2 regions of the Comamonas sp. Y33R10-2 genome follow, and region 2 is predicted to be linked to the other one. Evidence: predicted binding sites of a transcription regulator. Region 2 holds the regulator's gene; the other holds the start of a gene.
The links. Region 2 encodes sigma-54, which starts transcription at its own class of promoters, with help from an activator protein. Its sites were predicted from a motif close to TGGCANGNAANCTGCTTT; they were not measured.
Positions count from the first base shown of each region.

Region 1: the regulator sigma-54 is predicted to act here: its motif matches at 2,723-2,740, upstream of KUF54_RS11255 (pilin).

Region 1 is NZ_CP079925.1:2,519,223-2,522,980, reverse strand. It holds partial or broken gene KUF54_RS17420 (transposase) at 1-412, opposite strand, end outside; gene KUF54_RS11260 (PglL family O-oligosaccharyltransferase) at 464-2,158, opposite strand; gene KUF54_RS11255 (pilin) at 2,207-2,689, opposite strand; gene KUF54_RS11250 (FHA domain-containing protein) at 2,867-3,583, opposite strand.
Region 2 is NZ_CP079925.1:3,063,841-3,067,598, reverse strand. It holds gene KUF54_RS13720 (sugar ABC transporter substrate-binding protein) at 1-121, opposite strand, end outside; gene KUF54_RS13715 (aspartyl/asparaginyl beta-hydroxylase domain-containing protein) at 383-1,306, shown strand; gene rpoN (RNA polymerase factor sigma-54) at 1,405-3,018, opposite strand; gene lptB (LPS export ABC transporter ATP-binding protein) at 3,161-3,758, opposite strand, start outside.

The sequences.
Region 1 (3,758 bases), 540 kb from region 2:
GAGGATGGCCCAGTTCAGTGAATCGATTCAATATGGCCGCCCGAATATGCAGTTCATTGACTTGGCCCTCAAAGGTACAGTACATCACGCGTTCACCCAATCGCTTGATGCAGTTTATTTTGGTTTCCACCAAACTTCGCCGGAGTTAGCCACTCCAGCGTTTCCAAATATTTTGCCCTAACCGTCTGCATGCAGCGATTGCAGCATGCAGACGGTTAGGGCAGTTCCTTTGTGTATTTGGGCATTTTCACGAGGCTGAATAATTGGGGTAGCTCCTCAGCGCATCACAGCGTCATAGGCTGGCTGTGTGTCATAAGCGCCATCGCCCCTTAGAAATCTCTAGCACTTCATTCTCAGGCAACTGCATAAGCAAATTAGGTACCACTGCGGAATCACTCACGTTATTGGAGGTCGCGACTGATAGTTGAAATTTTCAAGGTTAAGGTGCCCTAAACCATTCTTTTTAGTTTTTTGCTATAGAAGGGTAATTAGGTAAATGGTCATACTTCAACCTTAAATTATTCCAATTATTTTCTGAATCGCTGCAATTAAAAGAGCTAGATGTTTTGCATATTCTAATTAAGGAATTAGTTGCATCTTGCGGTCTATTATTTAGCCCCGCAGCAAGTGCATAGCGAAATAAAGCTGGTGCATGTCCATATCTTTCAGAAATTTTCCTCATCCATTCCAATTGTTCTTCAGACATATTCTCTTTGGCTGTCGTTCTTGCAAATAATATGTAGTTTTTCTGTTGGTCAAATAATTTGATATTATTCACATTTTTGTCATTCGCATCAATAACCAAACCACGATCTTCAAGTCGAAGATTTTGCACATTGCTTTCAACATTTAAATAGTCGTAACCAACCCATATTAAACAGCTTAATAAAATGCTCGGAGCAATTAACTTTCTGACAAATACGTTGTTGATCTTAAAATATTTTGCATCACTCTTTTTTTTCTCTATTGATCCAAGAAGAAAGCTAAATGGCATTAAAAAATAGGCATACTCAAGTGGAAATTCCAGCATTGAATGCACGAGAAAGCAACTAAGAAATAGAACCACAAACTTATCAAATATATCTGTTTTAAAAAAAACAAATTTACAAAGCCATTTTATAATAATGGCAAATAATAATAACGAAATCGGTATTCCATTCCATATTATGACATCAAGAATTAAATTATGAGTGTGTTCAATAAATTCGTGTGTTGAAGGGTAATTGGTTACAGTTTTTGCCAATGCAACTGAAACTTGATTCCATCCATAACCAAACCACGGCGCCATAAAAATAGCACTGATCGCTGTTTGCCAGTGAATATAGCGAGTGCCTATTGATGCTTTATCTTTTCTTAACTCGGAAAATTCAAGAAAATCACTTGTAATTGGTAGAAAAATATACCATATTGCAAGAAATATAATTAGCGATGCAATAAAAAAATATATAAGCCTTTTATTATTGTTGTAAAAAACAAGACCTAATATAAAAAAAACTATCAATTCTAAAAAACCAGCCCTAGATTGCGCAAGTGCTAACCCCCATGCAAAAAAAATCAACAATACTACTGTTATAGATGTTCCTATATCGCGTTTATAGTAAAGATAAAATATTCCACAAAAATTCAACATTATAAAAGTAGCAAATTGATTTGGCTGTGCAAAATTTGCATATACACGTCCATTAAATGGCACATGAACTGAAAATAGTCCCAAAGAATCGACGGAGAGCCACTGTCCTAGGGCCACCCACATAGATATCAATCCCGCGATCAGTACGAAAACTGCAAAATATTTATATACTTCATCCTTTCCTCCCAAAAAATTAAAACCTATACATGCAGCCAAAGCTGCTAAAAAAATATATAAAAAAACTACTATGGCATCTCCTTTAAAATAAATTAATCCAAAATAATATTGAAAAATAGGAATAATTGAAACAGCAAGAAAAATTATTGAAATAAAAGGGACTTCAACTTGGCCTCTATTTAATAAAATTACAAAAGAAATTACTACTGCTGCGCAGGCAACCCAATCTGAATGGAATGCCAACCATGGGAAATAGTGATTTGAAACAAGCCAAGAAATCGCGAGCAACGCATAAAATGCGTATATATTTAAATTTTTTCTCATAGCATTCTCAAAAAAAAAGAGCGTCATAGACGCTCTTTTTTTCTTTATATAGCCCTACTTAGAGAGCCATAAAAATTATCCGCGGCAAGATGCTGGCAAATATTTCGTCAGGGTAGTTGCATCAGCAGCCAAAGGACCACATTTCCAAGAAGCAATGGGATCGCCCACTGCCGCCACAGCAGTACCGCTTGCCAGCAGTGGGGTCATCACGATCGACTTGCCAGCAGCGGCTTTCAACGAAGCATCATTAGTAGCCAAAATAGTGATAACGCCAGCTGCACTAGTTGTCACAGATTGCACATACTTTGTTGCTCCAGTACCAGTTGCACTACCAACTTCACAACCCCATGCATTGGCTGCAGGCAATGAAGAAGAAGTTTGATATACCTCAGTCACAGCAGTACGGCAAGTGGAGCCAGCCAGAATTGCTTCTGACAGCTTTGCCCGCACTGTGTAATCCTGATAAGCAGGCAGAGCCACGGCAGCCAGAATACCGATAATCGCCACAACGATCATCAGTTCGATCAGGGTAAAACCCTTTTGGATAGAACGCTTCATAAAAGACTCCTAGGTTGGTTAAGTATTTCTATATTAGCAATCAACGTGCCAACTTTTGAGCTAACGGCAGGCTTGCAAAGATGACATGTTTTGCTACATCTGCTGACAGTGGGAGAACATTTTTGGCGCATCTGTCAGAAAAGATGACAAATTTGTCAGCTCAAATGTCAGAGATTCTTATTCCACTACAAAGCGCATGGAGCTGCCTGCTAAGTCCACCGTATCGCCATTGAGCAGCGGTACAGACAGCGGGCCGACCACCTGGCCATTGAGTTTCAGGTCTTCACTCGCACCTTCAAGCTGAGTCAGCACAAAGCCGTGTGGCTTTTGGGTGATGGAGGCGATGGCTACACCTGGCTTGCCCAAGGTGGTAACTACCTTAAACAGTGGAACTTCCTTGCCTTGCAGGCTACCGCTGAGCATGCGAATGACGGCATGGCGTTCTGGGAGCGCAGAAAGGGAGCCCTGAATGGTGGAGGCAAAGCTGGAAATCTCGCCAAATCCTGAAGGCGTGGCCAGTTTGGCGTAGTCACTGTCGGCTTCTTCAGAAATATGAGCCAGCACCTTATTAATGGCAGCTACGGCCGGTGTGTCTGCACCCTCAGCGGTGCTATCTAGAAAGCGAATTTTGTAGCGGCCGATGTCCAGTAAGTCGCCATTGAGCAATTGTTGCTTCTGAATAGCGCGACCGTTCACGTAGGTGCCATTGGTGCTGCGCAGGTCTTCGATGCTGACTTTGCCGCCAGAGAGAACGATCACCGCATGCTCGCCGCTGACGGCCAGATTTTCGATCACGATGTCGTTGTAAGGACGACGGCCTAGAGTCGTACGCTCCTTGGTGAGCTTCGCTTCTTTGATAACAGCACCATCGATTGAGATGACCAAGGTTGGCATGCACGAAGCTCCTGAGGAAACGCCAAGTTCAACTTGGCTCTACTAACTGTATTGTTCACACTGTACGTGCGATTGGACGCAAAGTCACCAATCGTAACGACTGTGATTCTCTACCGCATGTCGCATCTTATGGCACGAAATACATGGGATGGCGACTTCTGATTGAATTTATCAA
Region 2 (3,758 bases):
GCGACTTCATGACCAGTGCGACCTTGGGCTTGTCTTGAGCCTGCGCCGCAGGCGCACACAAGCCAGCCACAGCCAGCGCCAATACACCCAAAGAACTCACAGCATGACGACGTTGCAACATATCTGTCTCCCGGGCACACAAGCCCACAGTTGGAAAAAAAACAAGCAGACAACTCTTATAGGCCGGAGCCACACGACACAGAAGTAGGAAAACTCCCTGCTCTTGTTACGTCGCATATAAGTGCTGTTCTGCTTTACGGACATAACGATACCCAAATGTGCCAAACCTAGGGGGGTAGCAGGGTATGCGCCCACTACACCAAACGTCATCGTTTGACCTGCTGCAGACTGAGTTGAAGGTCGCCCGGTAAAATTGAAAGCTATGGCAAAAATCATCGTTCTGGCATTGGTGCTGCTTTTCTTTGGCTGCGCGCTGTATATGCACCTGCGCGGCAAGGTGCGCCACAAGTTATTGAAGCAGTTGTTTGATCACTCCACGTTCACCGCGCCGCTCAACGTCTTCATGCTGATGTTCAGCAAGGTGCCGCGCACGCCCTACCTGCCCACCAGTACTTTCCCCGAGCTGGCGACGCTGCAAGCCAATTGGCGTGAAATCCGTGAAGAAGCCGTGAATTTGCAAAAGAACATGCAAATCAAAGCCGCCGCCAACAATGACGATGCCGGCTTTAACTCCTTCTTCAAAACCGGCTGGAAGCGTTTTTATCTGAAGTGGTACGGCGACGCCCACCCCTCGGCCATGGAGCTGTGCCCTAAGACCACGGCGCTGGTCAAGTCCATCCCCAGCATCAAAGCCGCCATGTTTGCGGAGCTGCCGCCCGGCGCCAAGCTCAATTTGCACCGCGACCCCTATGCGGGATCGCTGCGCTACCACCTGGCCGTGCTGGCGCCCAATGACGACCGCTGCCTGATCGAAGTGGACGGCACGCCTTACAGCTGGCGCGAAGGCGAAGGCGTGATCTTTGACGAGACCTATATGCACTGGGCCGAGAACGGCACGCAAGGCAACCGCATCGTGCTGTTTTGCGATGTAGAACGCCCGATGACCAATGGCTTTGCTCAGTGGCTCAACCGCTGGCTGGGCACCAACGTGGTGGCCGCTGCCAGCTCGCCCAATAACGAGGGCGACCCGCGCGGCATGATCAGCAAGCTGTTCAAAATTTCGTTCTACGCCGGCAAGTACCGCCGCGCCTTTCGCAACTGGAATCCGACGTTCTACAAATTTTTGAAGTTTGGCCTGATGATTGGCGTTTTAGCGCTGTTCATCTGGTGGTTGATACCGAACTGATGGATACCCGCTGAGGCGCTTCGCGCCTGCCGAGGTCTCTACCCAATCAAAAAAGCCGCTGAGCAATGCATCAGCGGCTTTTCTATTCCCAACAATGACTACAGCGCCTTGCGCAGCGTCGTGGTCGGAATTTTGAGCTGCTCGCGGTACTTGGCCACGGTGCGGCGGGCGCACTCAATGCCTTGCTCCTTGAGCATGTCAGCTAATTTTGCGTCTGACAGCGGTTTCTTCGGGCTCTCGGCATCCACCAACTGCTTGATCAGCGCCCGTACTGCCGTGCTGGAGGCGCTGCCGCCGGTTTCTGTACCCAGACCCGAGCCAAAGAAGTATTTCAGCTCAAACGTGCCTTGGGGCGTGGCCATGTACTTGGCCGTAGTCACGCGGCTGATGGTGGATTCGTGCAGACCCAACTGGTCGGCAATATCGCGCAGCACCAGCGGCCGCATCGCCAGCTCACCATGCACAAAGAAGTTTTTCTGCCGCTCCACAATCGCTTGCGACACGCGCAAGATGGTGTCAAAGCGCTGCTGAATATTCTTGATGAACCAGCGCGCCTCTTGCAAGTGCTGCTGCAGGGCAGCATGGCTTTCGCTGCCTTTATGGCGGCGCAGCACACTGGCGTAAATGTCATGTACGCGAAGGCGCGGCATTACATCGGCATTGAGTTGTACGGAAAAATCGACCCGCCCTGAACTAGCGCGCACCGGGCGCACGATGACATCGGGCACGATGATGTTGCGCTCCACATCCACAAAGCGCCGGCCAGGACGCGGCTCCAGCCCAGCGATCAAGGTCATGGCTTCGCGCAACTGCTCTTCACGTGCGCCGCACAGGCTGGTGAGCTTGCGCAGATCGCGCCGCGCCAGCAAGTCCATGGGCTGTTTGCAAATGGTCTGGGCTAACAACAAGCGACTCATATGGGCTTGCGTCGTGCCCTCATCTTCAGCGGTGTGAATCAAATCGCGCACCTGCAACTGCAGGCACTCCGCCAAACCACGCGCCCCGACACCCACAGGCTCTAAGCTTTGCAGCAGCTTTAGCGCAATGCAAAAGCGCTGCTCTAGCTCTTCGCAGTCTTCCAAATCATCACCGGCCAGACTTTGAGCCAGCTCTTGCAGCGAGTCTTCAAGGTAGCCGTCGTCATTGAGCGACTCAATCAAAAAGCGCAGCGCAGCTGTATCTTCGGCGCCCAAGCGCAGGCTGAGCGCTTGGCGATGCAAAAAAGCCGTCAGGCCCACATGCTCACCAGCCAAATCGATGGCATCAGCCTCGCCGTCGCCATCGTGATTGCGGCTGGAGCCGCCGCCCGAGGGGCCATCCCATTCGCTGCTGGATTCTCCACCCCATTCACCATCTTGGCCGTCAATGCCATCGGCCTCCCAGTTCAGCGATTCTGGGGTTTCAGCGCTGGGGGTTTCCGCTATCGAGTCAGTAGCGGATTGTCCTGAAGTTGTTTCTATTCCAGATGAAATACTGTCTGAAACAGTGTATTCATGGGCAGCAACTGCTATCTCTTGAGGAGCATCAACCCCTCCCTCGCTTGCTCCATCAGCCTCATCGCCTGTACGTTCCAAAAATGGGTTGTCGACCAGCATCTGCTCGACTTCCTGCGCCAGCTCTAACGTCGATAGTTGAAGCAACTGAATGGATTGCTGCAACTGCGGCGTGAGCGATAAATGCTGCGAAACGCGTAACGAAAGGCCGGGTTTCATTCACTAACTCTCTGCCGGTGCCGGCTGCAGAAAATGCTTCTGCCGCTCAAGCGGCGCCGCCTAACGGCTTGAATATCTAAGCCCACACAACAGGCCAAAGCCAGCTGTATGGCGAGGTTGAGAGTACAAAAGCGCACACTCATCACATGCGGAAATGTTCACCCAGGTAGACGCGGCGCACATCGGCGTTCTCCACAATCTCCTCGGGCGTACCTTCAGCAAGCACATGCCCATCGCTGATGATGAAAGCATGGTCACAAATGCCCAGCGTTTCGCGCACGTTGTGATCGGTAATCAGCACACCAATGCCGCGCTCTTTGAGGAAGCCGATGATGCGCTGGATCTCGATCACCGCAATCGGGTCGATACCGGCAAAAGGCTCGTCGAGCAAGATGAAACGTGGCTGGGTAGCCAGCGCACGGGCAATTTCCACCCGGCGACGCTCGCCGCCAGACAGCGCCAGCGCGGGTGACTGGCGCAGGTGCTCCACGCGCAGCTCTTGCAGCAGGCCAGTCAGGCGTTTTTCCACTTCTTCACGTGTGAGAGCCTTGCCTTGCTCATCTTTTTGCAGCTCCAGCACAGCACGCACATTGTCTTCCACGCTGAGTTTGCGAAAGATGGAAGCTTCTTGCGGCAAATAAGACAAACCCAAACGCGAACGCTGGTGAATGGGCATACCACCCACTGGCTGGCCATCAATGAAAATCTCGCCGCCATCGCTGCGCACCAAGCCCACGATC